DNA from 3 places in the Pseudomonas sp. rhizo66 genome. Region 2 is predicted to be linked to each of the others. Evidence: predicted binding sites of a transcription regulator. Region 2 holds the regulator's gene; each other region holds the start of a gene.
What was found. The regulator FliA, encoded in region 2, starts transcription of late flagellar genes. The targets are predictions, from matches to a motif close to CTAAAGTTTNNNNNNNNNNNGCCGNTAA.
Positions count from the first base shown of each region.

Region 1: a site for FliA is predicted at 6,026-6,053, ahead of QZR14_RS03635 (methyl-accepting chemotaxis protein). Genes of this name have one in related genera too.
Region 3: a site for FliA is predicted at 3,701-3,728, ahead of QZR14_RS10515 (methyl-accepting chemotaxis protein). Genes of this name have one in related genera too.

Region 1 covers NZ_JAUJWZ010000002.1:352,871-363,708, forward strand. The annotation lists gene rep (DNA helicase Rep) at 1-1,424, opposite strand, end outside; gene QZR14_RS03620 (putative bifunctional diguanylate cyclase/phosphodiesterase) at 1,687-3,360, shown strand; gene QZR14_RS03625 (NorM family multidrug efflux MATE transporter) at 3,502-4,896, opposite strand; gene QZR14_RS03630 (LysR substrate-binding domain-containing protein) at 5,055-5,975, shown strand; gene QZR14_RS03635 (methyl-accepting chemotaxis protein) at 6,160-8,136, shown strand; gene QZR14_RS03640 (aldose 1-epimerase family protein) at 8,356-9,570, shown strand; gene QZR14_RS03645 (YifB family Mg chelatase-like AAA ATPase) at 9,567-10,838, opposite strand, start outside.
Region 2 covers NZ_JAUJWZ010000019.1:35,190-46,027, forward strand. The annotation lists gene QZR14_RS21645 (CheW domain-containing protein) at 1-698, opposite strand, end outside; gene QZR14_RS21650 (ParA family protein) at 816-1,604, opposite strand; gene motD (flagellar motor protein MotD) at 1,648-2,538, opposite strand; gene QZR14_RS21660 (flagellar motor protein) at 2,551-3,291, opposite strand; gene QZR14_RS21665 (protein-glutamate methylesterase/protein-glutamine glutaminase) at 3,291-4,427, opposite strand; gene QZR14_RS21670 (chemotaxis protein CheA) at 4,477-6,753, opposite strand; gene QZR14_RS21675 (protein phosphatase CheZ) at 6,808-7,596, opposite strand; gene QZR14_RS21680 (chemotaxis response regulator CheY) at 7,615-7,986, opposite strand; gene fliA (RNA polymerase sigma factor FliA) at 8,153-8,893, opposite strand; gene fleN (flagellar synthesis regulator FleN) at 8,890-9,720, opposite strand; gene flhF (flagellar biosynthesis protein FlhF) at 9,837-10,838, opposite strand, start outside.
Region 3 covers NZ_JAUJWZ010000007.1:67,272-78,109, forward strand. The annotation lists gene QZR14_RS10495 (1-acyl-sn-glycerol-3-phosphate acyltransferase) at 1-62, opposite strand, end outside; gene QZR14_RS10500 (CPXCG motif-containing cysteine-rich protein) at 205-387, shown strand; gene QZR14_RS10505 (putative signal transducing protein) at 397-657, shown strand; gene QZR14_RS10510 (SOS response-associated peptidase) at 694-1,317, shown strand; gene QZR14_RS10515 (methyl-accepting chemotaxis protein) at 1,524-3,665, opposite strand; gene QZR14_RS10520 (M48 family metallopeptidase) at 3,928-4,746, shown strand; gene QZR14_RS10525 (TMEM165/GDT1 family protein) at 4,881-5,465, opposite strand; yybP-ykoY riboswitch at 5,553-5,677, opposite strand; gene QZR14_RS10530 (class I SAM-dependent methyltransferase) at 5,717-6,715, opposite strand; gene QZR14_RS10535 (2-hydroxyacid dehydrogenase) at 6,747-7,712, opposite strand; gene QZR14_RS10540 (LysE family translocator) at 7,804-8,433, shown strand; gene QZR14_RS10545 (AraC family transcriptional regulator) at 8,551-9,315, opposite strand; gene QZR14_RS10550 (MFS transporter) at 9,401-10,585, shown strand; gene QZR14_RS10555 (fatty acid--CoA ligase) at 10,732-10,838, shown strand, end outside.

The DNA.
Region 1 (10,838 bases), on a different contig from region 2:
GCCGAGATCGGATCCTCGCCGGCGCATTGCTCGCGGACCTTGTCCATGAAGCGCTTGAAGCGCGACAGACGATCGGTGAAGCGGCTGTCCAGGTGTTCGCCGAGACCGATTTCGTCGGTGGCGGCGTACATCGAGATCTTGCGTTCGGTGGCGTAGTTGCCGAGTTTTTCCAGGGTGGTCGAGCCGATTTCCCGGCGCGGCACGTTAATTACCCGCAGGAAAGCGTTGTCGTCATCCGGGTTCACGATCAGGCGGAAGTAGGCCATCAGGTCTTTCACTTCCTGGCGGCCGAAGAAGCTGTTGCCGCCGCTCAGACGGTACGGCACCTGGTGGTGCTGCAGTTTCAACTCGATCAGCTTGGCCTGGTAGTTGCCGCGATAGAGGATCGCGAAATCGCTGTACGGACGGTCGGTGCGCAAGTGCAGGCTGAGGATTTCCATGGCCACGCGCTCGGCTTCGGCGTCCTCGTTGCGGCAGCGGATCACACGGATCTCGTCACCGTGGCCCATCTCACTCCACAGCTGCTTTTCGAATTCGTGCGGGTTGTTCGAGATCAGCACGTTGGCGCAGCGCAGGATGCGGCTGGTGGAGCGGTAGTTTTGCTCGAGCATTACCACTTTCAGGGACGGGTAGTCGTCCTTGAGCAGCATCAGGTTTTCTGGCCGCGCGCCGCGCCAGGCGTAGATCGACTGGTCGTCGTCGCCGACCACGGTGAACTGGTTGCGCTTGCCGATGAGCATTTTCACCAGCAGGTACTGACTGGCGTTGGTGTCCTGGTATTCGTCGACGAGCAGGTAACGCACCTTGTTCTGCCACTTTTCGAGGATGTCGGCGTGCTCTTCGAAGAGTTTTACCGGCAGCAGGATCAGGTCGTCGAAGTCCACCGCGTTGAACGCCTTGAGCGTGCGCTGATAGTGGGTGTAGACGATGGCAGCGGTCTGTTCTTTGGGATTGCGCGCGTTTTCCAGGGCCTGGGCCGGCAGGATCAGGTCGTTTTTCCAGGCGCCGATCATGTTCTTGATCTCGTCGACGCCGTCGTCGCCTGCGTATTCCTTCTGCATGATGTCGGTCATCAGGGCTTTGACGTCGGTCTCGTCGAAGATCGAGAAACCGGGTTTGTAGCCCAACCGCACGTGTTCCTTGCGGATGATGTTCAGACCGAGGTTGTGGAACGTGCAGACGGTCAGGCCGCGACCTTCGCCGGCGCGCAGCAGGGTGCCGACCCGCTCTTTCATCTCGCGCGCGGCCTTGTTGGTAAAGGTCATGGCGACGATGTACTGGGCACGGATGCCGCAGTTCTGGATCAAGTGCGCGATTTTGCGGGTGATCACGCTGGTCTTGCCGGAGCCAGCACCGGCGAGCACCAATAGAGGGCCGCCGACGTAGTTCACGGCTTCTTGCTGCCGGGGATTGAGTCGGGACATACGAAAATTCGGGAGTCGTTGACGAAATGGGCCGGCATTTTAACAGGCTCAGAGATTTGTGCTGCTCTCTCCGACTTGTGACGTACCACGCGATTCAAATTTGCCGCTTTTGTTACTTTCGCGGAGGATGCGCGGTGATTTTGCGGCTAATGTACTCATTCGTGACACAAAATAACGTTTTGATAACCGTTGTCATTTGGTCATTGAACGGCGCAACGGCATAATGCCCCGCCCACATCATTGCAGAGTCTAGGGAGCTAGCTTGTCTACGCCTGTCGAACCCTTGCGTTTGCTGCTACTGGCCGAAGAGCCGGCGTGGACAGCGTTATTGCGCGAGTGTCTGGCTCCGATGGGGAGCGCGGCGGTGCTGATCAGCGCGCCGAGCTGGGAGTCGGTCAGCAGTTTGTTCGAAGACAACCGCCACGCGGTGTTGTTGACCATTCCGGCATTGCAACCGGCACCGGGCCGTTGCAGCCTGCCGACGGTCTTGCTGCTGGAACATGAACCGGACACCGCGCCGGTTGGCGTCAGTGACTGGCTGGTGTTCGACGCCCTCGACGCCGGCATGCTCCGGCGTTGCCTGCGCCATGTGCGCGAACGCGGCGTTCTCGAAAACACCCTGCAACGCCTCGCCGAACAGGATCCGCTGACCGGCATCGCCAATCGCCAGGGTTTTCAGACCTTGCTCGCTGCGCGCCTCGTGGAAAACGACGGTCGCGGCCTGGCCCTCGGGCATCTCGATCTCGACAACTTCCGCCACGCCAACGACGCGCTTGGCCATCAGGCGGGCGATCGCTTGATCCTGCAGGTTGTCGCGCGGCTGAAAAGTCAGCTGGAGGCAGGTGATCAACTGGCGCGGCTGGGCAGCGACGAGTTTGCCCTGCTGATCGACACCCGCCGTGCACCGCAGCGCGCCGAGTGGATGGCCGAACGCATCACCGAAGCACTCGCCGAACCGTATTGGGTCGATGGCGAAAGCCTGCTGATCGGCTCCAGTCTCGGCATCGCCCATGCCCGCGCGCAGGGCGGCGCCGATCCGCTGATGTGGCACGCCCACATCGCCATGCAGCAGGCCAAGAGCACCCAGGGCTGCACCTTCCATATCTTCAACGAACGCATCAATCGCAATGCTCGAAGCATGGCCGACCTCGAAAGCGAGCTGCGTCGGGCGTTGCGTCGCGATGAGCTCGAGCTGCATTACCAGCCACGCCTGAATCTTGCGGACGGCCAGATTGTCGGCCTCGAAGCCTTGGTGCGCTGGCGCCATGGCGAGCGCGGTCTGCTGCCGCCGAGTGAATTTGTGCCTTTGGCCGAGCAGAGCGGTTTGATCGTGCCGCTGGGTTACTGGGTGATTTCCCGAGCCTTGCGCGACATGCAGGCGTTGCGCGAGCGCGGGCTGCCGGCGCTGCACATGGCGATCAACCTCTCGTTCCGCCAGTTTCAGGACAGTCAGTTGTTGCCGACGCTGAGCCGCTTGATCGCCGAACGTGGCGTTGAAGCGCAATGGCTGGAGTTCGAACTGACCGAAACTGCGGTGATGCGCCGCAGCGATCTGGTCAAACAGACCATGGATGCTCTGGGGCGTCTCGGTGTGCGCTTTTCGCTGGATGACTTTGGCACCGGGTTCTCGTCGTTCGTGCACCTCAACAGCCTGCCGATCACCTTGCTGAAGATCGACAAGAGCTTTGTCGGCGGCATGGAGCAGCGCGAAGAGAACCGCAAACTGGTGCACGCGATGATCAATCTTGCGCACAACCTGCATCTGGAAGTGGTAGCGGAAGGGGTGGAAACCCCGGAGCAACTGGAGCTGCTGCGCGGGTTTGGCTGCGATCAGGTGCAGGGCTATCTGATCAGCCGGCCACTGCCGTTGGCGGAGCTGGTTGAATATCTCACCTTCGGCTCAAGCCAACAGCCAGCCCTCGAAATCGTCAGCTGAACACAATCTCCGGGTTAGGCTTAAACCCCTGTGGGAGTGAGCCTGCTCGCGAAAGCGGTGTGTCAGGCAAAGATGATTTGACTGATCGATCTCATTCGTCGGAACGCCGCCCGGAGCAGACTCGCTCCCACAAGGGCAATCTCATTCAGGCTGAGGGATGTTGAAGCCCCGAGATTGCGGCTCCAGCCGAATCATCCGCTTCATCTTCCACTCGAATGCCAGCGTCAAACTCACCGCCGCACACGCCAGGCCCAGCGCCAATCCCCACCAGACGCCTGTCGGCCCCCAGTTCAAATGGAACGCCATCCACCATGCCGCCGGCGCGCCGATCAGCCAGTAACAGCCGAGCCCGACCAGAAACGTGGTTTTCGCATCCTTGAGCCCACGAATGCAGCCCATGGCAATCGTCTGCGTGCCGTCGAACAGCTCGAACCAGGCCGCCACCGCCAGCAGGCTCACCGCCAGACGAATCACCTCGGCAAACGCCGGATCATTGTGATCGAGGAACAACCCGACCAACTGATTCGGCAGCAACCAGAACACCATGGCGAAACCCAGCATCACCACCGCGCCAAAGACGATCCCGACCCGCCCGGACATCCGCGCATCGCTCAATTGCCCGGCGCCGTAATGCTGGCCGACGCGCATGGTGATCGCGTATGACATCCCCGCCGGCACCATGAACGCCACCGAGACGATTTGCAGAGCAATCTGGTGCGCGCCCAACTGCGTGCTGCCCATGGTGCCCATGCACAGCGCCGCAAAGGCGAACAAACCGACTTCTACCGCGTAGGTGCCACCGATCGGCAGGCCGAGCCGCCACAACTCTTTCAGATATTGCCGATTCGGCCGCGATAAACCTGCGCGCAATGGATAAGCGTCATAAGCCGGATGCCGACGGATGTGCCAGGCCAGCGCCAACGCCATACAGTTGGCGACAATCGCCGTGACCAGGCCGATGCCCGTCAGGCCCATTTTCGGCAGACCGAACATGCCAGTGATCAGCGCGTAATTGAGCAGGAAATTGGCCACCGTGCCGGCGAGGCTGATGACCATCACCGGCGTCGCCCGGCCGATTGCACTGGTGAAACCGCGCAGGGCCATGAAACTGAGGTAGCCGGGTAGGGCGAAGGGCAGGGCAATCAGGAATTGCCCGGCCGCGTTGACGTTGGTTTCGGTCTGACCGAACAGGAGCAACACCGGTTTCAGGTTCCACAACAGCAACCCGGCGCCCAGCGCCATCAGCCACGCCAGCCACAACCCGGCCTGGGTCAGGCGCGCAGCACCGATGATGTCGCCGGCGCCCTTGCGAATCGCCACCAGCGTGCCGACCGCCGCAATCACGCCGATGCAGAAAATCGATACGAACGAATAGGTTGCTGCTCCCAGTCCGCCACCTGCGAGCGCTTCGGGACTCAGGCGCGCCATCATCAGGGTGTCGGTCAGCACCATCAACATGTGCGCCAACTGTGAAGCAATCAACGGCCCTGCCAGCCGCAGGATGGCCCAGAGTTCGGTACGCACAGGATGCTGCATGGTCATCACCACTCAATTTAAGAGGGAACAGAAGAGCGTCGATTCTCGGCGCTTGGCAGGCTTTGCACAAAGGGATAAAAAGGATGGGTGGCATGACTAAAACTCATCTTGAGTAAAATCTTTGGGGCCGGCTGCATCCCGCTACAGGAGCTTTCTGCATGTCTCGTCGTCTTCCTCCCTTGTATGCCCTGCGCGCATTTGAAGCGGCGGCGCGACACAGTTCGTTCACCCGTGCTGCCGAGGAACTGTCGATCACTCAGAGTGCGGTGAGTCGGCATATTCGTACCCTCGAAGATCACTTCGCCTGTCGGCTGTTTCATCGCAGCGGGCGCAATCTGCAACTGACTGAGGCCGCGCGGTTACTGCTGCCCGGCATCCGCGAAGGTTTCAGTGCGCTGGAGCGGGCCTGCAATACCTTGCGTGCCGAGGACGACATCTTGCGCATGAAGGCCCCATCGACCTTGACCATGCGCTGGCTGTTGGCGCGGCTTAGCCGCTTCCGTCATTTGCAGCCGGGCAACGAAGTGCAACTGACCAGCGCCTGGATGGACGTCGATTCGGTGGACTTCAACGATGAGCCGTTCGACTGCGCGGTGCTGTTGAGTGACGGGCATTTTCCGCCGGACTGGGAGGCCAGCCTGCTCTTTCCTGAAGAGTTGATTCCGGTGGGGGCGCCCAACCTGCTGAATGATCAGCCGTGGGATGTGGCTCGACTGGCCTGCACCGAATTACTCCACCCGACCCCCGATCGTCGCGATTGGCGCAGTTGGCTGGAACACATGGGGTTGTCTGATCAGGTGTCACTCAAGGGTGGGCAGGTGTTCGATACCCTCGAACTGGGCATGATCGCGGCGGCGCGCGGTTACGGTGTGTCGATGGGCGATCTGTTGATGGTCGCCGAAGATGTGGCGCAAGGAAGGCTGAGCCTGCCGTGGCCAACCGCGGTCGCCAGCGGCTTGAATTACTACCTCGTGTGGCCAAAGACCCGGCCGGGAGGCGAACGTTTGCGCCGTCTCAGCGACTTTCTGCAAAGCGAGGTCCGCGCCATGGAACTGCCGGCGGTTGCGCGCTTGAGCTGAAACGTTCGAGCCGCCACAATGCCGGCCTTGTGCCATAACCTTGTTTTCCGCTCAAGTATTTGGATCCACCGCCGAATACGTGCTTGTGGAACCGTCGTGCCGGTACCCACGATTCACCCCCACAACCAGAAAAATTTCCGAGTCGAGATCAAGGAGGATCCCGTGGCTCGGCCAGGAGCTGTCCATGTCTCAACCTCGCGCTCGGATCGCCTCGCAGCTGGGCCTCGCGCTCGCTGTAATACTGGCGATAGTTATCAGTGGCAGTACGGTGTTCGCCTTGCGTTCGCTGGACTCCGCCAACCTCGCCACCCGTGAAGAGCATCTGGCCAGTGAGGCGCGGCTGCTGGCCGACCAACTGAGCACGTTTCACGGCACGTTGCGTGAAAGCACCCAGCGCCTGAGCGGGTTGTTCGAGAAGCGCTTCAGCGCGGGCCTGAGCATTTATCCGGATGAGCCGGTGACAGTCGCCGGCACCCAGACTCCAGGCCTGCACCTGGGCAGCGAAGTGCTGAACAACAACTTTAAGGAAGTCGACGAGTTCAAGCAGATGACTGCGGGCGTCGCCACGTTGTTTGTGCGCAGCGGCGAAGACTTTGTCCGGGTCAGTACCTCGCTGACCAAGCAGGATGGCACGCGCGCCATCGGCACCTTGCTCGATCATGCGCACCCGGCCTACGCGAAGTTGATGGCGGGGCAGGGCTACGTCGGTCGCGCCTTGCTGTTCGATCGCTCCTACATGACCCAATACACCCCGGTGCGCGATGGCAGCGGCAAGGTGATTGCGGTGCTGTTCGTCGGTTTCGATTACACCGACGCGCAGAACATCCAGTTCGACAACCTCAAGCGCTTCCGCATCGGCCAGAGCGGTTCGCTGGCGTTGCTCGACGAGCAAAACAAATGGTTGGTTGCGCCGGCGGGGGTGCAGGCGCTGGATCAAGCCGTTCCGGTGATCAAAGGTTTGGCGGCGAAACCGGGCAAGGGTGAGTTCTGGAGCGACACCTCGGAAGATTTCTACAGCATTGCCGTGCCGTTCGATGGCGGGCCATGGTCGGTGGTGGCGAGCATGCCGAAAGCCGAGATCCGTGCGGTGACCTGGAGCGTCGGTACGCAACTGGCCATTGGCAGTCTGTTGGCGATGCTGCTGGCGGTCGGATCGGTGGTCTGGCTGCTGCGCAGCAAACTGGCGCCTCTGGGCGATCTGGTGCGTCAGGCCGAGGCCTTGGGCGCCGGTGATCTGAGCGTTCGGTTGAATGTGTCGAGCAACGACGAAATCGGTCAGCTGTCCCGTGCGTTCAACCAGATGAGCCAGGCGCTGTCGACCATGGTCGAGCACATCCGCCGCTCCTCGGCAGAGGTCAACAGCCGTGCCCAGGCCCTGTCCGGTTTGTCCGGCGGTGCCTACGAAGGCATGGAGCAACAGTCCGGTGAAATCACCAGCATGGCCGGAGCGGTGGAAGAGTTCAGCGCGACCTCGCTGAACATTGCCGACAACATGGGCGCAACCCAGCGTCTGGCGCAGGAAAATGCCCAGCAAACCCAGATTGGCCGCAGCTCGATGGAAGAAGCGTCGTCCTCGCTGGAGCAAATCGCTGGTGCCTTGAACAGCACCGCCACCGTGATCAACACCCTCGGTCAGCGCTCGCAGGAAATTGGCGGCATCGTCGGTGTGATTACCTCGATTGCCGAGCAGACCAACCTTCTGGCACTTAACGCTGCGATCGAAGCCGCCCGTGCCGGTGAGCAGGGGCGTGGCTTTGCCGTAGTGGCCGATGAGGTGCGCAGCCTGGCCTCGCGTACCCGCCAGGCGACCGACGAAATTTCCAGCATGATCCACAGCATCCAGCAGGAGACCGGCAACGCGATCAGCACCATGGAACAGGGCAATGTGCTGATGCAGGAAGGCTTGTCGCGCAACGCCAATGTCGCTTCGGCACTCGCGCGCATTGATGAGCAGAGCCGTTCGGCGGGGCAGCAGTTTGCTGCGATTACCACGGCGACTCAGGAGCAGAGCAGCACCGCGACGTTGTTGAGCAGCAATTTGCAGAGCATTGCGTTGGCCAACAGTGAGCAGCGTGAGGTTGTGTCGAACCTGGCTGTTACGGCTAAAGAACTGGAGAAGCTGGCGGCGGATCTGCGTTCCGAGGTTGATCGCTTCCGTTGATACAGCCTTGATATAGCTTTCGCGAGCAGGCGCGCTCCTACAGATTCCGGTGCAAATCACAGATTTTGTGAAGACCCGGATTCGCTGTGTGAGCGAGCCTGCTCGCGAATGCATCAATGAAGATCTCCGGCAGGACATGCCATCGATCAATCTAATACACTTGCTGAAACGTTTCCGCAGCGCTATAAAAATGGCACAACTCCAATAAAGGCTGCTGCCATGACCCCGCTCAAACTCGCCGTCGCCCTCGGCGCATTCTCTGCTGCTTCCCACGCCATGGCTTGGGATTACGTGCTGCTCGATGCCAACAAGCCCGCGCAAAACTGGACCATCACCAGTGCGCAGCTCGGTGTGAAAACCGACAAACCCTTCTCTGTGAGCCTGCGTACCTTGCACGGTGGGCGGCAGGAAGGTGTCAGCATCGTGGATATCGATAACGGCACGATGAAACTCTCGGTGGTGCCGACCCGAGGCATGAATGTCTTGCAAGCTTCTGTTGGCAATGTACGCATGGGTTGGGATTCGCCGGTCAAGGAAGTGGTCAACCCGGCGTTCATTGAACTTAACGGACGCGGTGGGCTGGGCTGGCTGGAAGGTTTCAACGAGCTGGTGACCCGCTGCGGTTACGAGTGGGTCGGCCATCCCGGTATGGACAATGGTGAGTTGCTGACCTTGCACGGACGCGCCGCCAACATCCCGGCTAGTACGGTCACGCTGCACATCGACGAAAAGCCGCCCTACGCCATCAGCCTGCGCGGCGAGCTGAAAGAGCAAGCGTTCAAGAAAGTCGACTTCTCGGTCGTCACTGAGCTGGTCACCGAGCCCGGCAGCGTGCGCTTTGCACTCAACGATACGCTGACCAACAACGGCGATTATCCGAAGGAATACCAGGCGCTGTATCACAGCAACTTCAGTACGCCGTTCCTCGAGCAAGGCGCACGATTTGCTGCGCCGGTAAAACAGGTGTCGCCGTTCAACGACAAGGCCAAGGGTGATCTGGCTGACTGGCAGACTTACCGCGCGCCGACCAAGGACTACGACGAAACCGTCTACAACGTCGTGCCCTATGCCGACGCCAAAGGCGAAACCCTGACTGTTTTGCACAATAAGGCCGGCAGCCTCGGTGTTTCTGTTGGCTTCAATACCCAGCAGTTGCCGGTGTTCTCCCTGTGGAAAAATACCGACACTCAAGGCCAGGGCTACGTCACCGGGCTGGAGCCGGGCACCAGTTTTTCCTACAACCGCCGCTATCAGCGCCCGTTGAATCTGGTACCGACCATTGCACCAAAGGCCAGCCAACAGTTCCAGATCAGCTACAGCCTGCTGGCAGACAAAGGCGCTGTGGATAACGCCTTGAAGCGCGTGACCGAGATTCAGGCCGGACGCGAAACTGAAGTGCGGCAGACGCCGCTGGTTGATCTGACCGAACATTAAGGTGTCGCCGGCCGGTATTGCAGCGCTTCGGCCAAATGCTCACGCTTGATTGCATCGACTTGCTCAAGATCTGCCAGCGTCCGGGCGACTTTGAGCAGGCGATGCGCTGAGCGCAGCGACAAGGTCAACCGCTCACACGCCGATTCCAGCCATGCCTCATCGGCTGTGGATAATTTGCAGTGCCGCTTCAACCCCGGCAGATCAAGAAACGCATTGGCGCAGCCTTGGCGCTTTTGCTGGCGCTCGCGTGCCTCGGCCACCAAGGCTGCGGCGCTGGCGCTGTCCTCTCCCGGCTTGACCTGCGGGTTCAACGCTGTCGCTTCTCGCGCCACTGTCAGGTGCAAATCGATCCGATCCAGCAGCGGCCCTGACAACTTGTTGCGATAGCGCTGCACCATGTCCGGCGTGCACGAACACTTGCCGCTCGGTTCGCCAAGATATCCACAGGGGCAGGGGTTCATTGCTGCCACTAACTGGAACCGTGCGGGAAAACGTACGCGATCCTTGGCTCGCGCGATGACGATATGTCCGGACTCCAAAGGCTCGCGTAAAACTTCCAATACCTTGCGATCAAACTCCGGCAGTTCGTCGAGAAACAGCACGCCGTGATGGGCGAGGGTGATCTCTCCGGGTTGCGGTTTCGAGCTGCCGCCGACCAACGCCGGCCCGGATGCGGAGTGGTGCGGTTGACGGAAGGGGCGCTGGGGCCAATGGGTCAGCGGCGCGCCACTGGCAACTGACTGAATCGCCGCCACCTCCAGTGCTTCGCTCTCGGCCAAGGGTGGCAGCAGCCCTGGCAACCGACTGGCCAGCAATGTCTTACCCGTTCCCGGCGGCCCACTGAGCAGCAGGTTATGGGCACCCGCAGCGGCAATCAGCAGCGCGCGTTTCGCCGCCAGTTGTCCTTGCACTTCATTCAAGTCGGGATAAGGCTTGCTGGCATGCATCAAGCCGTCGGAGACATAGGGCTCAACCGGCGTATGCCCATTGAAATGCGCCACAGCCTCAAGCAAATGATCCACCGCAAACACCTTCAACCCCGAAGCCAGACACGCCTCCTCGGCATTCGCTCGCGGCACCACCAACGCACGACCCGCCTTGCGCGCCGCCAATGCTGCCGGCAACACCCCGCGCACCGCTCGTACCGCGCCGGACAACGCCAACTCACCCAGACATTCCACATCATCCAGCGTCAGACACGGCACCTGCACACTCGCCGACAAAATCCCCAAGGCAATCGCCAGATCAAACCGCCCGCCATCCTTGGG
Region 2 (10,838 bases):
CGGAAGTCATCGCGATAGCGATCGGGCATGACCCAGCGCGCGGTGTCCAACACTTTCAGATTGCCGGCCTGGCTCGGCAGGATCCCGAGGAACCATTCCGGCTGGCCGAACAACGGTGTCAGCTCGTGGCCGGCCAGCGAATAGATTGAACCAAGGCACACCAGCGGCACGGCGAGGGTCAGGCCGGCGACGTCGAACAACAGGCATTCGAACGCTTCCGAGGCCCAGGCCGGGCGACCATCGGCTTCCACCGGTGGCGGCGTGTTGTTCGGCGGCAGATGCACTTCCACCAGCGGCGTAACCAGCGTCTGCTCAATCGGCGCGGGCGCAACTGGAGCCGGAGCCGGTTCGACCACCGCGGGTTCCGGCACGGTTCTCAGCAATTGGGTTTGCAGCAACGGCGCCAGTGTCGAGACCGGCGCGCGAACCGGCTCGGCCTCTTCGATCAATGCCACCGGTGCTTTCGCCACCGCCGCAACGGCAGGCGCGATAACCGGCGCGGCAGGCCTGGCCGCTTTCTGTGCATCACGCGCCTGCTCTTCCAGCACCGCGGCCTGAAACTCGTCCAGCGCCTCGGTACTTTCTTCGACAACTTCGACTGGCGTCGGCAACGCGTCAGGAATTTCCTGGAGCAAACTGTCCAGATACGACTGCAAGGCCAACTGCGGCTTCGACGTCAACTTCAAAGGCCGGTTCATGCACAGTCCCCTGTAGGAGCTGCCGCAGGCTGCGATCTTTTGATCTTTTCAGAAGCGCCAAAAAGCCGGATCAAAAGATCGCAGCCTGCGGCAGCTCCTACAAGGTTCAACCTCATCTCAAGCCACCTGCGGAACAAGTTGTTGCGCCAACAGATGCTTGAGCAGCGCACGGTAGGCCAGCACGCCACGACTTTTGCCATCGAATTGCGAAGGCGTGACACCGGCTCGGCTGGCGTCGCGCAGACGGGTATCGACCGGGATATAACCCTGCCAGATCTCGTCGGGGAATTTGTCGCGCAGCACGCGCAAGGTATGCATCGAGGCTTGCGTGCGGCGATCGAACAGGGTCGGCACGATGCTGAACGGCAACGCCTGTTTGCGCGAGCGGTTGATCATCGCCAGGGTGTTGACCATGCGTTCCAGGCCTTTGACGGCGAGGTGTTCGGTCTGCACCGGGATCACCAGTTGCTGGCTCGCCGCGAGGGCGTTGACCATCAGCACGCCGAGCAACGGCGGGCTGTCGATCACCGCGTAATCGAAATCCTGCCACAGCTGCGCCAGACTCTTGGCGATCACCAGACCCAAGCCACTCTGCCCCGGCGACTGACGCTCCAGGGTGGCAAGCGCGGTGCTCGACGGCAGCAGGGAAATACGTTCATCGCTGGTCGACAGCAGTAACTGCCCCGGCAGGCCTTGCGGCACGCTGCCCTTGTGCAGAAACAGGTCGTAATTGCTGTGTTCCAGGCTGTCGGGGTCATAGCCGAAATAGCTGGTCATCGAGCCGTGCGGGTCGAGATCGACCACAACCACGCGCTTGCCCGCCTCGGCCAGCAATCCGGCTAAAGCGATGGAAGATGTGGTTTTACCGACACCACCCTTTTGATTGGCGACTGCCCAGACTCTCATTCAGTTCGTTCCTCCCGGCCGATATGCTCGACCGAGACATAGCTCAGCGTGTTAATGCGGGTGACGGAGAATTGACGGCACTCTCGCGTCCCGGCGTCTTGACCGGGGTCGGTGCAGTTTGTGTGCCAGCACGCTTCAACGCAGCGTCCGGTTGCGCATGGGCGGTCCCGGTGCCCGTGAGGCTGCGGCGCACATCGAGATTGCGCGACACCACCAGCACCACGCGACGGTTCTTCGCGCGGCCTTCAGCGGTGGCGTTATTGGCCACCGGCTGAAATTCACCGTAACCCACCGACGCCAGGCGACCTGGGTTGACGCCCTGCATCGCCAGCATGCGCACGATGCTCGCCGAACGCGCCGAGGACAGCTCCCAGTTGGTCGGGTACTGCGCGGTGCGGATCGGTTGATCGTCGGTGAAACCTTCGACATGGATCGGGTTATCGAACGGTTTGAGGATCGCCGCGACCTTGTCGATGATGTTGAACGCGATATCACTCGGCATCGCATCGCCGCTGCCAAACAACAGGCTGGAATTGAGTTCGATCTCGACCCACAACTCGTTGCCGCGCACGGTCATCTGGTTGGAGCTGATCAAGTCGCCGAACGCGGCGCTGATGTCATCGGCGATGCTTTTCAGCGGATCGCTGGCACCGGCAATACCGGCGTCGACCTGCTCGGCGTCCTTGACCAGCGGCTTGGCCGGGGTCACGGTTTTCGGTCGTTCATCGCCAATCGGGATCGGTTTGAGCGAGCGGTCGGAGTCGGTGAAGACCCCGATCAGCGCTTCGGAAATGACTTTGTACTTGCCTTCGTTGATCGACGAAATCGAGTACATCACCACGAAGAACGCGAACAACAGCGTGATGAAATCCGCGTAGGACACGAGCCAGCGCTCGTGATTGACGTGTTCTTCCTGGTGGCGACGACGAGCCATGAGGTTATTCCCTTAATCCATGAAGCCTTGCAGCTTCAACTCAATGGAGCGAGGGTTTTCACCTTCGGCGATCGACAAGATCCCTTCCAACAACATTTCGCGATAACGCGACTGCCGCAACGCGATTGACTTCAGCTTGGCCGCCACGGGCAATAACACCAGGTTGGCACTGGCCACGCCGTAAATGGTCGCGACGAAGGCCACGGCAATGCCGCTGCCCAATTGCGTCGGATCGGCGAGGTTACCCATCACGTGGATCAGGCCCATCACCGCACCGATGATGCCGATGGTTGGCGCGTAGCCGCCCATGCTTTCAAAGACTTTTGCGGCCTCGATGTCGCGGGCTTCCTGGGTGTAGAAATCCACTTCAAGGATGCTGCGGATCGCTTCCGGCTCAGCACCGTCGACCAGCAATTGCAGGCCTTTGCGCGAGTAGTTGTCGGGTTCGGCATCGGCCACGCCTTCCAGGCCCAGCAGGCCTTCCTTGCGCGCGGTGAGGCTCCAGTTGACGACGCGATCGATGCCGCCGGCCAGATCGACCCGTGGCGGAAACAGAATCCAGGCGAGGATCTGCATGGCGCGCTTGAACGCGCTCATCGGCGATTGCAGCAGTGCGGCACCGATGGTGCCGCCCAGTACGATCAGCGCCGCCGGGCCGTTGGCCAGCGCACCGAGATGTCCACCTTCCAGGTAGTTGCCGCCGATGATGGCGACGAACGCCATGATGATCCCGATAAGGCTTAGAACATCCATCAGAGGCACGCCTCGACAATGTGCTTGCCGATGTCGTCGAGGCTGTACACCGCGTCGGCGAGGTCGGCTTTGACGATGGCCATCGGCATGCCGTAGATCACGCAGCTGGCCTCATCTTGCGCCCACACCGCGCTGCCGCCCTGCTTGAGCAGACGCGCGCCTTCACGGCCGTCGGCGCCCATGCCGGTCAGCACTACCGCCAGAACTTTGTCGCCGTAGGATTTCGCCGCCGAACCGAAGGTGATGTCCACGCACGGCTTGTAGTTCAGGCGCTCGTCACCCGGGAGGATTTTCACCGCGCCACGGCCGTCGATCATCATTTGCTTGCCACCCGGTGCCAGCAGCGCCAGGCCCGGACGCAGGATGTCGCCATCCTCGGCTTCCTTGACGCTGATGCGGCAGAGCTTGTCGAGGCGTTCGGCGAAGGCCTTGGTGAACGCTGCCGGCATGTGCTGGATCAGCACGATCGGCGCCGGGAAGTTCGCCGGCAACTGGGTCAGCACACGTTGCAGGGCCACCGGGCCGCCGGTCGATGTCCCGATGGCAACCAGTTTGTAGGCCTTGCGTTTCGGTGCTGGCGACGAAGCACTGGCCGCCGGCGCGCGAGTCGGTGCCGGCGCAGGGGCCGGACGTGCCGGCGCGCTGGCGCTGTGGCTGCTGAAGCTCGACGCTGCCGGAGCAGGCGTCGGGGCTGGCGCAGCCACAGGCGCAGGCGCGCTGTAGGCACTGAAGCGACGGTTGCTGCGCGAGATGCTGTGGACCTTCTCGCACAGCAGTTGCTTGACCTTCTCCGGATTACGCGAGATGTCTTCGAAATTCTTCGGCAGGAAATCCACCGCACCAGCATCCAGCGCATCGAGGGTGACCCGAGCGCCTTCGTGCGTCAGCGAGGAGAACATCAACACCGGGGTCGGGCAGCGCTGCATGATGTGCCGCACTGCCGTGATGCCGTCCATCATCGGCATCTCGTAGTCCATGGTGATCACGTCCGGCTTGAGCGCCAGAGCCTGATCGATCGCCTCTTTACCGTTGGTGGCGGTGCCGACCACCTGGATGCTCGGATCCGCTGAAAGAATTTCCGAGACGCGGCGGCGGAAAAAACCTGAATCGTCCACCACCAGGACTTTGACTGCCATAAACACTCCATTAGGTGCAGCGGGACGTTGTCGCCCCGCCACCCCGGATTCAAATACGCTTCGTGGCGTAACGCTTGAGCATGCTTGGAACATCGAGAATCAGCGCGATGCGGCCGTCACCAGTGATGGTGGCGCCGGACATGCCCGGAGTGCCCTGCAGCATTTTGCCCAATGGCTTGATGACCACTTCTTCCTGGCCGACCAGTTGATCGACGACGAAGCCGATCCGCTGAGTGCCCACCGAAAGGATCACCACATGGCCTTCACGCTGCTCTTCGTGAGCGGCGGAGCTGACCAGCCAGCGCTTGAGGTAGAACAATGGCAAGGCCTTGTCCCGCACGATCACCACTTCCTGACCGTCGACGACGTTGGTGGTCGACAGGTCGAGGTGGAAGATTTCGTTGACGTTGACCAACGGGAACGCAAACGCCTGATTGCCGAGCATCACCATCAGGGTTGGCATGATCGCGAGGGTCAGCGGCACCTTGATGACGATCTTCGAGCCCTGGCCCTTGGTCGAGTAAATGTTGATCGAACCGTTGAGCTGGGAAATCTTGGTCTTCACCACGTCCATGCCGACACCGCGGCCGGACACGTCGGAGATCTCGGTCTTGGTCGAGAAACCCGGGGCGAAAATCAGGTTGTAGCACTCGGTATCGCTGAGGCGATCGGCCGCGTCCTTGTCCATCACACCGCGTTTTACCGCGATCGAACGCAGGACGTTCGGATCCATGCCTTTACCGTCATCGGAGATCGACAGCAGGATGTGGTCGCCTTCCTGCTCGGCGGCCAGGACAACACGACCGCCACGGGCCTTGCCCGAGGCTTCGCGTTCTTCCGGCGACTCGATGCCGTGGTCGACGGCGTTGCGCACCAAGTGGACCAGCGGGTCGGCCAGGGCCTCGACAAGGTTTTTGTCGAGGTCGGTTTCTTCACCCACCAGTTCCAGGTTGATCTCTTTCTTGAGCTGACGTGCCAGGTCGCGAACCAGACGCGGGAAGCGCCCGAAGACCTTCTTGATCGGCTGCATCCGGGTCTTCATCACCGCGGTCTGCAAGTCTGCCGTGACCACGTCGAGGTTCGACACGGCCTTGGACATGGCTTCGTCGCCGCTGTTGAGGCCCAGGCGTACCAGACGGTTACGCACCAGCACCAACTCGCCAACCATGTTCATGATTTCGTCGAGACGCGCGGTGTCGACCCGCACGGTGGTCTCGGCTTCGCTAGCCGGTTTTTCCGGTGGCGGCGCAGCGGCGGCACGGGCCGGAGCCGGTGCAGCAGCGGCAGCCGGTTTTGGCGTTTCGGCTTTCGGCTCAGGCTTGGGCGCGGCTTTCGGCGCAGCAGCCGGAGCGGCCGCAGCCTTGGCCGCAGGCGCAGCCACCGTCGAAGCGGCGCCGGCAGGCGCGGCACCAACGTCAGTGAACTTGCCTTTGCCGTGCAATTCGTCGAGCAGCGATTCGAACTCGTGATCGCTGATCAGATCGCTGCCGGCCGCCGCAGCGGTCGGTGCGGCTGGCGCAGCCGGTGCCGAGGCAATCGCCGACTCCAGCGCTTCAACGGCAAAGTTGCCCTTGCCATGCAGTTGATCGAGCAGGGCTTCGAATTCGTCGTCGGTGATGTCCGAGCTGTCGCCCGCCGCAGGCGCTGCCGGCGCCGCAGCAGTCGGTGCCACGGCATCCGCCGCGAACTGGCCTTTGCCGTGCAACTGATCGAGCAACGACTCGAACTCGGCATCGGTGATTTCATCGCTCGCAGCTTCAGCAGCCGTTTGCACAGGGGCAGCAACGGCCGGGGCTTCGGCTTCAGCCTTGACGGCGTTCAGCGAGTCCAGCAGCTGTTCAAATTCGTTATCGGTGATGTCGCCCGACGCGTCGCCTTCGACGACCAGTTCTTCGATCATCTCGGCCACTGGCGAAGCCGGGGCTTCGTCCGCCGATTGCGGTTCGGCCAGGCGCGCCAGGGCGGCCAGCAGTTCCGGGGTGGCGGCGGTGATCGGCGCACGCTCGCGGACTTCGCTGAACATGCTGTTCACCGCGTCCAGTGCTTCGAGGACAACGTCCATCAGTTCTGCATCAACGCGACGCTCACCCTTGCGCAGGATGTCGAACACGTTTTCGGCGATGTGACAGCACTCCACCAGCTCGTTGAGCTGAAGGAAGCCGGCGCCCCCTTTTACAGTGTGGAAACCGCGAAAAATTGCGTTGAGCAGATCTGCGTCATCCGGACGGCTTTCCAGCTCGACCAGTTGTTCGGACAGTTGCTCAAGAATCTCGCCGGCCTCAACCAGGAAATCCTGAAGGATCTCTTCATCGGCGCCGAAGCTCATTAATGGGGTGCTCCTACAGGTCTAAAAACCCAAAAAACCTAAAATTCCAAAACACTAGAATCCGAGGCTGGATAACAAATCGTCCACATCGTCCTGACCGGACACAACGTCTTCTCGTTTATCGGCATGAATCTGCGGACCTTCACCCTGCGAGAGATGTTTTTGTGGATCTTTTTCTGCAAGCATCGCGGCGCGGTCATGTTCGATGCCCGCAAAGCGGTCGACTTGACTGGCCATGAGCACGAGTTTGAGCAAATTGCTTTCGACTTCGGTGACCAGTTGGGTCACCCGCTTGATCACCTGACCGGTCAGGTCCTGGTAATCCTGGGCCAGCAGGATGTCGTTGAGATTGCTCGACACTGCACGGTTGTCCGTGCTGCTGCGTGACAGAAAACCGTCGACCCGGCGCGCCAGTTCACGGAACTCCTCAGCCCCGACCTCGCGACGCATGAAACGCCCCCAATCGGCGCTCAAGGTCTGCGCTTCATCAGCCAGACTGTTGACCACCGGCGTGGCGCTTTCCACCAGATCCATGGTGCGGTTGGCCGCGGCTTCCGTCAGCTTGACCACATAGCCCAGGCGTTCAGTGGCGTCGGTGATTTGCGACACTTCCTCGGCCTGTGGCATGTGCGGATCGATCTGGAAGTTGACGATCGCACTGTGCAGTTCACGTGTGAGCTTGCCCACTTCCTGGTACAGGCCGCGGTCACGGGTCTGATTGAGCTCATGGATCAGTTGCACAGCGTCGCCGAACCTGCCTTTTTCAAGGCTTTCGACCAGTTCGACCGCGTGTTTTTTCAGGGTCGATTCGAAATCGCCCTGTGAAGATTCGTTATGCTCCATAGCTCCCCCGCGCGTTCATCAGCCGATGCGTTCGAAAATCTTCTCGATTTTGTCTTTCAACGCCTGAGCCGTGAAAGGTTTGACTACGTAGCCGTTTACACCGGCCTGGGCGGCTTCAATGATCTGCTCGCGCTTGGCTTCAGCCGTGACCATCAGGACTGGCAGGTGCTTGAGTTTTTCATCGGCACGCACATGGCGCAGCAGGTCGATACCGGTCATGCCCGGCATGTTCCAGTCCGTTACCAGAAAGTCGATGCTGCCGCTGTTGAGCACTGGAATGGCAGTGGTGCCATCGTCAGCCTCGACGGTGTTGGTGAACCCAAGATCACGCAGCAGGTTCTTGATGATCCGCCGCATCGTTGAGAAGTCATCAACGATGAGGATTTTCATGTCTTTGTTCAATTCGACCTCCAAGCAGTCTTAAACGCGCCCAGCACCTGGACGCGCCACTTCAATCAATCGGCGCAGCACTCGAAGACTGTCTGGAGCACAACAGAGCAAGACCGGTGCCGTTCATCACCGCACCAGCCTCGTTCGCAGTGTCCCCACACTGCCTTCAGCGCGCTCGCCACTCCCCCAAACGCCCCCGCAAACGGGCCGCGCACTGGCTGTGTAACTGGCTGACCCGCGATTCACTGACGCCAAGGACTTCACCGATCTCCTTGAGGTTCAGCTCTTCGTCGTAGTACAGCGCCAACACCAGTCGCTCACGCTCCGGCAAATTGGCAATCGCGTCCGCCAGCGCTGCCTGGAAGCGTTCATCTTCCAGATCGCGTGACGGCTCCATATGAGCACTCGCGCCATCCTCGTGCAGCCCTTCGTGTTCGCCGTCCTGCAACAGGTCGTCGAAACTGAACAGGCGACTGCCCAAGGTGTCATTCAAAATCCCGTAGTAATCGTCGAGACTCAATTGGAGTTCGGCCGCAACCTCGTGATCTTTAGCATCACGGCCGGTTTTAGCTTCAATTGAGCGAATTGCGTCGCTGACCATACGGGTATTGCGGTGAACCGAGCGTGGCGCCCAATCCCCTTTGCGCACTTCGTCGAGCATCGCGCCGCGGATTCGTATGCCCGCGTACGTTTCGAAACTGGCGCCTTTGCTGGCGTCATATTTGGTCGAGACTTCGAGCAGGCCGATCATCCCGGCCTGGATCAGGTCTTCGACCTGCACACTCGCCGGCAAGCGTGCCAGCAAGTGGTAGGCAATGCGTTTGACCAGTGGCGCGTAACGCTCGATCAGCTCGTACTGCGCGTCACGTGCCGACTTCTTGTAGTAGTTCATACCGCTTGCGGTCATAGCACGGGCCCTGCCGTTTGCTGCACGAGGCGCTCGACGAAAAACTCAAGGTGGCCACGCGGGTTGGCGGGCAGCGGCCAGGTATCGACCTTCTGCGCAATCGCCTTGAACGCCAGCGCGCACTTGGAACGCGGAAAGGCTTCGTACACCGCGCGCTGCTTCTGCACCGCTTTACGCACGCTTTCGTCGTAAGGCACGGCGCCGACGTATTGTAGGGCCACGTCAAGGAAGCGATCCGTGACCTTGGTCAACTTGGCGAACAGGTTGCGCCCTTCCTGCGGGCTCTGCGCCATGTTGGCGAGGACGCGGAAGCGGTTCATGCCGTAATCGCGGTTGAGCAATTTGATCAGCGCGTAGGCGTCGGTAATGGAAGTCGGCTCATCGCAGACCACCAGCAACACTTCTTGCGCGGCGCGCACAAAACTGACTACCGAGTCACCAATACCCGCAGCGGTGTCGATCACCAATACGTCGAGATTGTCGCCGATGTCGCTGAACGCCTGAATCAGGCCGGCATGTTGCGCCGGGCTCAGGTGCACCATGCTTTGCGTGCCGGACGCCGCCGGCACGATGCGGATGCCACCGGGGCCTTGCAACAGCACGTCGCGCAACTCGCAACGGCCTTCGATGACGTCGGCCAGCGTGCGTTTAGGGGTCAGCCCCAACAATACGTCAACGTTCGCCAGACCGAGGTCGGCGTCCAGCAGCATGACCCGACGGCCAAGCTCTGCCAGCGCCAGCGACAAGTTCACTGACACGTTAGTCTTGCCGACGCCACCTTTGCCGCCGGTCACCGCGATCACCTGTACGGGATGCATGCTGCCCATGTTATTTCTTTACCTTGTCTTGCATAGACGGAGGCCACATTACTGGCTGCGCGTTCCCGATCGGAACAATGCATGGCAGACCATCGATGTAGGTACAAAAACTGTTCATGAATACCTCAGCCTACCTGCTTGGTCGGGCTGTGATAGATATCAGCGAACATGTCAGCCATGGCTTCTTCGCTGGGTTCTTCCTGCATTTGCACGCTGACGGCGCGGCTGACCAGTTGATGACGGCGCGGCAGATGCAGATCATCCGGAATCCGTGGGCCATCGGTCAGGTACGCGACCGGCAATTCATGACTGATCGCCAGGCTCAACACTTCGCCAAGGCTGGCCGTTTCATCCAGTTTAGTCAGGATGCAGCCGGCAAGCCCGCAACGCTTGTAACTGTGATAAGCGGCGGTTAGAACCTGTTTCTGGCTGGTGGTTGCCAAGACCAGATAATTTTTTGCACGAATGCCGCGCCCGGCCAGACTTTCGAGCTGCATGCGCAGGGCTGGATCGCTGGCTTGCAGGCCGGCGGTATCGATCAGCACCACGCGTTTGCGCAGCAATGGGTCCAGCGCTTGCACCAGCGATTGGCCCGGATCAACGTGGGTCACCGGCACATTGAGAATGCGGCCCAGGGTCTTCAGTTGTTCCTGAGCGCCGATGCGGAAGCTGTCCATGCTCACCAGCGCGACGTTCTGCGCGCCGTATTTCAGCACATAACGCGCGGCAAGTTTGGCCAGCGTGGTGGTCTTGCCCATGCCGGCCGGGCCGACCATGGCAATCACACCGCCCTCTTCCAGTGGCTCGACTTCCGGTACGGCAATCATCCGTGCCAGGTGCGCCAGCAGCATGCGCCAGGCCTGACGCGGTTCTTCGATATCGGTGATCATCGCCAGTAGATCGCGCGACAACGGGCCGGAGAGGCCGATACGTTGCAGACGGCGATACAGATTGGCTTGCGCCGGGCGGCTGCCTTGCAGCTGATTCCAGGCCAGGGTGCCGAGCTGAACTTCCATCAGCTCGCGCAGGCTGTTCAATTCAAAACGCATCGAATCCAGTGCACGCGGATCGACACCGCCGGAGGACTGCGCAGGGGCCGGGGCCGGACGCGCTGGAGCAGCGTAAGT
Region 3 (10,838 bases), on a different contig from region 2:
CTTGCCAGTACCACAGGTACTTCGCTGTCGTCGTAAGGTCGGATGGCATCGAATTCGCCCATCATGCTCTCTTGTTGGAAACGGCTAGGGTAAGTAAAGGTTTTGATCGAAAACCCGCGGGGCACGGTCTGAAAAAGTAGCCAGACAAAAATAGCCCTGCAAATAGACCGGCGATTATACGCACAAGTCACTTGGGAGACCGCGATGCTGGAAACCGCTGAATACGAATGTCCTTATTGTGGGGAACCGGTCGAGACGACAGTAGACCTGTCCGGCGGCGATCAGACCTACATCGAAGACTGTCAGGTGTGTTGTCAGCCCATAACGTTCGTCTTGCAGGTCCATGGAGAGGACTGGTTTCTGGAAGTCTTCAGCGAAAACGATTGAGGGGCGCCCATGCAGCGAATCTACGAGCCAGAAAACCTGATGGAAGGTGAAATGCTCAAGGGCATGCTCGCCAGCGAAGGCATCGAGGCGCACTTGATTGGTCGCGATTTGCTCGGCGGTACGGGGGAACTGCCGATCTTCGGCCTGTTGGGACTGTCGGTGGATAACGACCAGGCCGAATACGCCCGCGAGCTGATCACCGCGTACAATGCAGCGCTGCCGCTGCCCGGCGATGAACCGGAGAGCTTCCCCGGGACGCTGGTCTGTTAGGCTGAGCTTCGTTTTATTTCAGAGTCGTGTTGCCCCATGTGTGGACGTTATGCCCTGTTTCGCTGGAACCGCGACTTCGCGGCCCTGCCAGGTTTTCCCGCCGATCAGCAGGCGCAGTGGAACATTTCCCCCAATGATTCGGTGTTGATGCTGCGTGCCGGTGAAGATGGCCAGCGCACCCTCGCCCGCGCCCGCTGGGGGCTGACTCCGCCGTGGCTGACTGATCTGTCGAAAACCCCGGCGCATGCCCGTGCCGAAACGGTGGCCGAGCAGCCGATGTTTCGTGAAGCCTTGCGCTTGCGCCGCTGCCTGCTGCCGGCCAACGGTTTTTATGAATGGCGTGGGACCCAGCGCAAGCGGCCGTTCTGGCTGACGCCGGGGGAGGGCTCGTCACTGTTTTTTGCGGCGATCTGGGAGGCTTATCCGGTGCAGGAGCAGGTCTGGTTGAGCACGGCAGTGATTACGCAGCCGGCGTCGAGTCAACGCCGGCCGTTGATTCTGGATGAAGCGGGGCAGGCGGCGTGGCTCGATCCCGAGACGCCGCTGCATGTGTTGCAGGGTTTGCTGGCCAGTGAACCAGCGGCGTTGCGCGAGCGGGTGCTGGCGAATCTGATCAATGATCCCAAGCTTAATGGGCCGGAGTGTCTGACCCCGGGTTAAAGCCTGCAGATCAAAAGCCCCTCACCCCAGCCCTCTCCCAGAGGGAGAGGGAGCCGACCGAGTTGTCTTGAGCGATTCAGCGACCTGACGCATCGAGTCGATTATGGATTCAGTGAAGATCTTTCAGGTCGGTGTCATTCTGAAATATCCCCCAATCAGTCCCCTCTCCCTCTGGGAGAGGGTTAGGGTGAGGGGCTTTTCGCTTTTCAGACCTTGAACTGGTTGATCAACCGCCGCTGCTGCTCCGCCAGTTTGGTCAAATCGGCACTTGCCGAACTCGACTCATCCGCACCGCCCGCCACTTCATTCGCCACTTGCCCGATGTTGATCACGTTGCGATTGATGTCATCGGCTACTGCACTCTGCTCTTCCGCCGCGCTGGCAATCTGCGTGTTCATGTCGTTGATCACCGATACCGCCTGGGTGATCGTCTCCAGCGCCTCAGCCGCTTTCGCCGCGTGCTGCACGCTTTCGTCGGTGCGGTTCTGACTGTCTTCCATGACCCGCACGACATCGCGGGTGCCTTGTTGCAATTGCTGGATCATGCTCTGGATTTCTTCGGTGGCTTTCTGGGTTTTCTGCGCCAGATTGCGTACTTCGTCGGCCACCACGGCAAAACCACGACCCTGCTCGCCGGCACGCGCCGCTTCAATCGCCGCGTTCAGCGCCAACAGGTTGGTCTGCTCGGCGATGCCGCGAATGGCGGTGAGAATGGCGTTGATGTTTTCGCTGTCCTTGGCCAGGTTCTGCACCACATCTACAGCCTTGCCGATTTCCAGCGCCAGCACGCCGATTGAGTTCGACGTGTCACGGACGATCTGCATACCTTGGCTGGCGGCCTGATCGGCATGACTGGCCGCTTGTGCCGCCTGCGTCGCGTTACGCGCGACGTCCTGCGCGGTGGCGGTCATTTCCTGCACTGCCGTGGCAACCTGATCGATCTCGGCCATTTGTTTCTGGATGCCGATGTTGGTGCGAATCGCGATGTCAGCAGTGTGTTCAGAGGAGTCGCTGACGCTCTGCACCGACGTCACCACCTGAGTGATCATCGCCTGCAGCTTGGCCAGAAACGTGTTGAAGCCTTTGGCAATCGAGCCGAGTTCATCGCTGCGATCACTGGTTAAACGACGGGTCAGATCACCTTCGCCCTGCGCGATGTCATTGAGCATGGCGACCATTTGCTTCAGCGGTCGGGCGATGCCGTGGCCGACCAGCCAGATCACCAGCAAGCCGAGGCCGGCGATGAGCAGACCGACCATGGCCATGCCGAAGGTGTCGGATTTGCGCTGGGCCTCCAGATCGCCCTGCAGTTTTTGCAGATCGGCCATCACCGCGTTCAGCGGCAATTGCAGCATCAATGTCCAGCGTGCGTCGGTCTGGCCGATGCCGAACGGCAGGTACAACTCGATGCGCCCCTTGTCCTTGTTGACCGAGTAAGTCACTTCGCCGCGTTTGAGATTAGCCAGGTTGGCGGTCTGCCCGGCGTCGAGGATGTCGCTGACTTTCTCGCCGAATTTGCTCGGGTCTTGGGTGTACGCGACGATCCGGCCGTTGCCGCCGATCAGGGCCATTTGCCCGGCGCCGCTGTACAGCTTCTGGTTGGCGCTGAGGAGCATTTCCTGAATGAAGTTCACCGACAGGTCGGCGCCGACGATGCCTTGAAAGGTGCCATTGAGCATGATCGGTTCAATAAAGGAGGCGAGCATGACGACCTTGTCGCCGACCTTGTACGGCGCCGGATCGATCACGCAGGATTTCTTGGTTTCTTTCGAGCACAGGTAGTACTCGCTGGCGCGCACGCCGGTGGACAGAGTCTTCTGGTCATCGACGTCGACCAGTTTGTCGAGGCCGAGGGTGCCGTCATCATTGCGGAACCACCACGGCAGGAAACGTCCGTTGGCCGGGTCGATCCCCACGACGCTGGTGCCGACGTAGGCCGCGTCATTGTGGTCGAGGGCGTTTTTTTCCCAGCCGATGTAGGTGCCGAGAATTTTCGGGTTCTTTTCGACGTTCTCTTTGATCAGGCTGATCAGTTGCTCGCGGCTGACGGTCAGGCGCGGCTGGCCATCATCACCTGGCGTGCCGAGCAGGGCGTTGACCCGCACCAGGCCGCCGGCAATCAACAGTGGCGCTTCGAGCTCGCGCTGGATCTGGCTGACCTGGGTTTGCGCCAGCGAGGTCAGGCGCTGTTCGATGACTTGCTCGAACTGCGCCTGAGTGCGCTGTTGCACCATTTCTTGCGTGCGCGCACCGGAGAACAGCGCATACAGCACCAGCGCGGCCACCACGCTGAGCACGATGGCGCCGGCCAAGGCGGCGACGGAAAACTGGATCGACTTGAACTTCATGGGAGCTCCGCACGCAAGAGGACGTCTGCGCTGTTGTATCGGCAGCGGGCATTGGGCCATGAGCGCGAGCAGGTGCAATTGAAAGGCGATGTCGCAAATGGATCAGTGCGCGACGCAGTTGCACGGGGTTGGCGGTCGCTGTGAATTTTTTACGACAGTGCAGGTGGGAAACATCTGAAAGTCGCTGCAACACGTCCGTTGTATCTGGCGTCGATACAATTACCCGCCTAGGATACGCGACAGGTTTTCAGGGAGCTTTTGAATGAACAAGACATTGGTTGTAAGTGCACTGAGCGCAGCGCTGTTGCTGGCCGGTTGTCAGTCGGTCAACACCACCAGCGGCGGCGCCGTGGGTGTGGAGCGCAAGCAGTACATGTTCAGCATGCTGTCCTCGCAAGAGGTCGACCAGATGTATGCGCAGTCGTATCAGAAGACCGTCGGCGAGGCGTCCAGCAAAGGTGTGCTGGACAAGACCAGTCCCGAGGCCAAGCGGGTTCAGGCGATTGCCAACCGCCTGATCGCCCAGGCGCCGAACTTCCGTCCGGATGCGGCGCAATGGCAGTGGGAAGTCAACCTGATCAAGAGTGATGAACTCAACGCCAACTGCGGGCCTGGCGGCAAGATCATCTTCTACACCGGGCTGATCGACAGCCTGAAGCTGACCGACGATGAAATCGCCGCGGTCATGGGCCATGAAATCGCCCACGCCCTGCGCGAGCACGGCCGTGAAGCGATGTCCAAGGCCTACGGGATTGAAATGGCCAAGCAGGGCGCCGGTGCGTTGCTCGGTCTGGGTCAGGACAGTCTGGCGCTGGCCGACACCGTGGCCAACTACGGCATGACCCTGCCAAACAGCCGCGCCAACGAAAACGAAGCCGATCTGATCGGTCTGGAGCTGGCCGCACGCGCCGGCTACAACCCGAATGCCGCGATTACTTTGTGGAACAAGATGAGCAAGGCCTCGGAAGGTTCGCCACCGGAGTTCATGAGCACCCACCCGGCCTCGACCAGCCGGATTGCGTCGTTGCAGGCGGCGATTCCGAAGGTCATGCCGCTGTACGAAAAAGCGCCGAAATCCTGAGTCGATGATCGTTCCCACGCTCTGCGTGGGAATGCCTCAAGGGACGTTCCGCGTTCCAATGGGACGCAGAGCGTCCCCCGGCTGCATTCCCACGCAGAACGTGGGAATGATCGGCGCGATCGGCTTTGGCAGGGTTAAACCCAGCCACTGCTCTGCATCGCCTTGTACACCGCAACAATCGCCAGAATCATGAATGCCGATGCCGCGAGGCGACGGATCAAGGTCAGCGGCAATTTGTCCGCAGCAAAATTACCCGCCAATACCACTGGCACGTTGGCAATCAGCATGCCCGCCGTCGTTCCGATAATCACCAGCCACAGTTCCGGATATTGCGCGGCCAGCATCACCGTGGCGACCTGAGTCTTGTCGCCCATTTCGGCGAGGAAAAACGCAATCAGCGTGGTCAGGAAAGGCCCGAACTTGCGTGCGGTGCTGGTTTCATCGTCATCCATTTTGTCCGGGACCAGTGTCCACAGCGCCGTGGCCGTAAAGCTTGCGGCGAGAATCCAGTGCAGCGTGGCATTCGAGAAGAAACTGCCGAACCAGGCGCCGACCGCACCGGCTGCTGCGTGGTTGGCCAGGGTCGCGGCGACAATACCGGCAATGATCGGCCAGGGTTTGCGGAAGCGAGCGGCGAGAATCAGCGCGAGCAGTTGCGTCTTGTCGCCGATTTCGGCCAAGGCAACGATTGCGGTGGGAACGAGTAACGAGTCCAGCATCAGGATTTCCTAAGGGGCGGGTCGACACGGCTATGACACGTACAGCCTTCCCGCCCCGGGTAAGGTGTGCGTGTCATAGGTCTTGTCAAACCCTGCGATCCGTCTGCTGCGGACGCTTGGGTCGCATACGCCATGATCTGAGGATCAAGTATGTTGACGTATGCCGGACGAGCTTGGTGCTCGTGGGAGACTACTCCCCTAGGACGGAGCGGATTCTGCCTAGGCAAATCCGTTTGGGCAAGAACAAATTTTCAGCCGCGCTTGGCCCGGTAAATCCGGAAACCGTTGCCTTCAGCCTTGATCGCACAGACGCCCAGATGCTCTTCGATCAGTGCTTGATACTTGAGGAAACTGTTCGCCACCAAGCGCAGTTCGCCGCCGTTTTTCAGATGTTTCGCCGCTTTTCGCAGCAAGTTCTCAGTAGCGAAATAATCGGTGTGTACGCCGACATGGAACGGTGGGTTGCTCAGAATTGCGTTCAAACCCATCGGCGCAGCGTCGATACCGTCACCGGTCAGCACTTCAGCTTCCAGACCATTGGCCGCCAATGTCAGGCGACTGCTGGCGGCGGCGAAGGCATCGACGTCGAGTAGAGTCACCTGATTGTGCGGATAGCGACGTTTGACCGCAGCCCCCAACACGCCCGCGCCGCAACCGAAGTCGAGCAAATGGCCACTCGGCAGTTTGTCCAGATGCTCCAGCAGCAGGGCGCTGCCGCGATCGAGGCGGCCGTGGCTGAACACGCCCGGCAGGCTGATAACTTTCAGCGGACCCTCGGCCAAAGGCAATTCATAGGTCTGCGCCAGGCTTTCCAGGGATTTCACTTCAGGGGCGTTGGCCACGGTGACTTGCCAGAGCTGGCAATGACGCGCGCTGTCGAGTTTGCGTGGTTTGCCGAACGGGTTGAGTTGCTTGGATGCGCCTTCGATGCCGCTGCGCTTCTCCCCGACCAGAAATACTTCACGCCCGGCCAGACGCGAAGCCACGGCGTTGAGGATGTAGTCGGTGAGGTCTTTGGACTTGGGCAGAAACACCACGGCGCTGTCGAATTCTCGCTCGGGTATGTTCACGCCAAAATGGCTACGGCCTTCAAAGCGTGCATCCAGTGCGGCCTGGTCGCCGGCATGCCAGCACCAGCCGAATGCGTTGGGCAGGCGCCCGAGCAAATCATCGGCGGGTAAACCGGCCAACAACAACGAACCTTGAAACAACTCGGGCTGACGAAGCAGTACTTCACTGCGCGGATCCATAACTGCTCCTCAAAAAAAGTGCCGCAGTTTATCAACTGACGACCCGCAGCGCCTTACCGCTGAAGAACGCCTGAGCGTTTTCGGTCAATTGGCCGACGATACGCTGGCGTGCCTCGCGGCTGCCCCAGGCGTTGTGCGGGGTCACGATCAGGCGCGGGATGTCCGCTGCGAGCAGTGGATTGCCGTTGGTCGGCGGCTCGACGCTCAGCACATCGGTAGCCGCGCCGCCGAGGTGGCCATTGCGCAAGGCATCAGCCAGCGCCTGCTCATCGATCAGCCCGCCACGGGCGGTGTTGACCACAAAGGCGCCGGGTTTCATCGACGCCAGTTCGCGGGCGCCGATGAAATGGCGAGTGTGTTCGTTGAGTGGGCAGTGCAGGGTGAGGGCGTCGATTTGCGGCAGCAGTTCATCCAGCGGCAAACGATCCGGGCGAGCAGGGCGCCCGGGAATCTGCCCGAGCAACACACGCATGCCGAACGCTTCGGCCAATCGCGCCACGGCGCCGCCGAGTTCGCCATGACCGAGCAGGCCGAGGGTTTTGCCTTCCAGCTCAACGATCGGGTAGTCGAGCAGGCAGAACTGTTTTGCCTGCTGCCAGCGACCTTCGCCGACGGCTTTCTGGTAATCGGCCAGACGCGTGGCAAGGTTGAGCAGCAGCATGATCGTGTGCTGCGCCACCGACGGCGTGCCGTAACCCTGACAGTTGCACACAGTGATGCCGTGAGCGCGGGCGGCGGCCAGATCGACGTTGTTGGTGCCAGTGGCGGTGATCAGGATCAGCTTCAGGTCGGGGTTGGCGGCCATGGCGGCGGCGTCGATCAGGATTTTGTTGGTGATCGCTACGGTGGCGCCTTGCAGGCGCTCGGCCACTTGCTCTGGCAAGGTCTGGGCGAACAGTTGCAGATCGCTGAAACACGCGCGCAACGGACTGAGGTCGAGGTCGCCGAGATCCAGCGAAGGGTGATCAAGGAATACCGCACGGCGCGTGTTCGTCATCAACTGTACCTTTTGTGCTGTGAGCGTTGGGCGTAATCTGCCGAGCCTACCAGATGAAACAAATTGATACGCTTGGCCGAAAGGAGCCCCCATGTACTGGACCGAGTTCTTGACCGTTGCACTGATCCACTTGCTGGCCGTCGCCAGCCCCGGCCCGGACTTCGCCGTGGTGGTGCGCGAGAGCGTGACCCACGGTCGTCGCGCCGGTACCTGGACGGCACTGGGCGTCGGCACAGCGATTTTCCTGCATGTCGGTTATTCACTGCTCGGCATCGGCCTGATCGTGTCGCAGTCGATCGTGTTGTTCAACGCGTTGAAATGGGCGGCGGCGGCTTACTTGCTGTACATCGGCTTCAAGGCATTGCGTGCGCAACCGGCGAAAACCGTGATCGATGACCTGCACAAAGAGGCTGGCGTGCGCACAGCACGCGGCGCGTTCACCTCGGGTTTCGTGACCAACGGCCTGAACCCGAAAGCCACGCTGTTTTTCCTGTCGCTGTTCACCGTGGTGATCAACCCGCACACACCACTGGCGGTGCAGGCCGGCTACGGGATTTACCTGGCGGTCGCGACTGCTATCTGGTTCTGCCTCGTTGCGATGCTCTTTAGTCAGCAACGCGTACGTGCCGGTTTCGCCCGCATGGGCCACTGGTTCGACCGCACCATGGGCGCGGTGCTGATCGCGCTCGGCGTGAAAATCGCGTTTACCGAAATGCACTGATCTCAGAACCGCGACTTAAACCTGTGGGAGCGAGCCTGCTCGCGAAGGCGTTGGGTCAGTCGACATTATTGGTAGCTGAAAGACCGCTTTCGCGAGCAGGCTCGCTCCCACAGGGCCTTACACGAGTTCGCTGAGTTTGCTCAGGTTGTTGAGGTATTCGCGGGGATTCTCCCCCAGCAAACGGCGAAACATCGCGCTGAACGCCCGCGCGCTGCCGTAACCCAGGTCCTGCGCCACACGTTGCACGCTGTCTCCGGCGAGCAGGCGCGGCAGGGCTTCCATCAGGCGCAGTTGCTGGCGCCAGGCGTTGAAACTCATCTGCACTTGTTGCTGAAACAGCCGCGCCAATGTCCGTGAGCTGGCGCCGACCTGCTGCGCCCAGTCTTCCAGGGTATTGGCATGATCGGGAGTGTGCAGCAGCGCCAGGCAAATGTTTTGCAGGCGCCGGTCGTTAGGCATCGGAATGTGCAGGGGCAGGTTTTCCAGGCTGCCCAGCTCTTCGAGCATCAACTGCTGAATCAGCGGGTTGTCGGCATGCGGTGGCCCTTGGACGGCACGCAGGATCAGTTCACGCAGCAGCGGTGTCACCGCCAATACGCAGCACTGTTGCAGGCTGTCGGGGGACAGTTCTGGCGCGATGAACAGCGAGCGCATCTGCACGTCGCCGCTCATGAAAATCTCGTGCGCCACTTCTGGCGGAATCCACACCGCACGACTTGGCGGAATCACCCATGCGCCCGACGCCGTGACCACGCGCATGATCCCGCTGACCGCATACAACAATTGCGCCTCACGATGCAGGTGCAGCGGCTGGTGCGCGCCATCCAGATAATCCCGGGGGTAGGCGCTCACCGGGCCGTGTTCGAAGTGGCTGATCAACATGTCTGGTTTGATGACTTGCTTGGCAGGAATGCGCTTTGCGGCCAACTTAGCATAAGCGCTACACAACAACGTAAAGCGTGCCGCCATGAAGCAATCCAGAAACGTTATTCGCTATATCAACGCCGCCCATGTGATCGATCACATGTTCATGCTGATCTTTCCTGCCGCTGTACTCGGTATGACGCAGGCCTTCGGCCTCGATTACGCCACGCTGATCGGCCTGTCACTGGGCGGGTTCATTGCCTTCGGCGCTTGTTCGCTACCCGCCGGTTGGCTGGGCGATCACTGGAGTCGGCGGCAGATGATGCTGGTGTTTTTCTTTGGCATTGGTGCCTCGGCGATTTTTACTGGCCTGAGTAACAGTCCGACGATGCTGGTGATCGGTCTGACCCTGATCGGCATTTTCGCGGCGATTTATCACCCGGTCGGCACGGCAATGCTGGTCGCCTACGCGCAGAACCGTGGCCGGGAAATCGGCATCAATGGCATGTGGGGCAATCTGGGCGTGGCATTTTCGGCGCTGATCACGGGCTTGCTGGTGGCGCAATTCGGCTGGCGCTCGGCGTTTCTGTTACCGGGCACGGTGGCGATTGTGCTGGGGGCTGGCTTCGCCTTGCAGGTGCGTGAAGAGCCGATTCCGAAGCGTGCGCACACGCCACTCAAAGGCGCCGCTGGCCAGCGTATTTCCATGCTCATGGTGTTCGGCGTGCTGGCGCTGGCGACGGCCACTGGCGGCGTCGTGTTCAACGCCACCACCATGACCTATCCGAAGCTGTTTCAGGAGCGTTTGCATGAACTGTTCGCTTCGCCACAAACCCTTGGCGTGGTGGTCAGTCTGGCTTATGCCTTTGGCGCGGTCGCACAGTTGAGCATCGGTCGAGTGCTGCATCGGCTCAGCCTGAAATGGCCGTTCATTGTCCTGACGCTGTGCCAGGCGCCACTGTTGCTTGCGCTTTCCTATGCCGACGGATGGGTCGTGATCGCCCTCGGCGCAGCCTTCATGTTCGTGGTGTTTGGTCAGGTCACCGTCAACGATGCGATGGTCGCCAACTTCGTCGCCCCGCAGTGGCAATCGCGCGTCTTCGCCCTGCGTTACTGTTTATCGTTTGGTGCCAGTGCGACGGCGATTCCGCTGATTTCCTATGTCGAACCGCGCCATGGTTTTGTAGGCCTTTACTTGATTCTTGCGGGTTTCGGCGCTTTGACCTTTCTAGCCGCGGTGGTTTTCCCACGCACACCTTCCGAAGAGGCTGTAGGGCAAACAGCCTGACCGATGAAGAAAACCGACAAATGCTGGCGCAAAGCTAGCATTTGTACGGCTCTGCAAATCATTCCTTTGGCTGATTTGGCTGGCGTATAAGGGTTCTAGAGTACCGATCTCTACGCCAACACCGTGCAGCCAGAAAAGGGATTCATATGTTGCAGACTCGCGTCATTCCCCCGGCCGATGGGGCCTACCAGTATCCATTGCTGATTAAACGGCTGCTGATGTCCGGCGCCCGTTACGAGAAAACCCGCGAGAT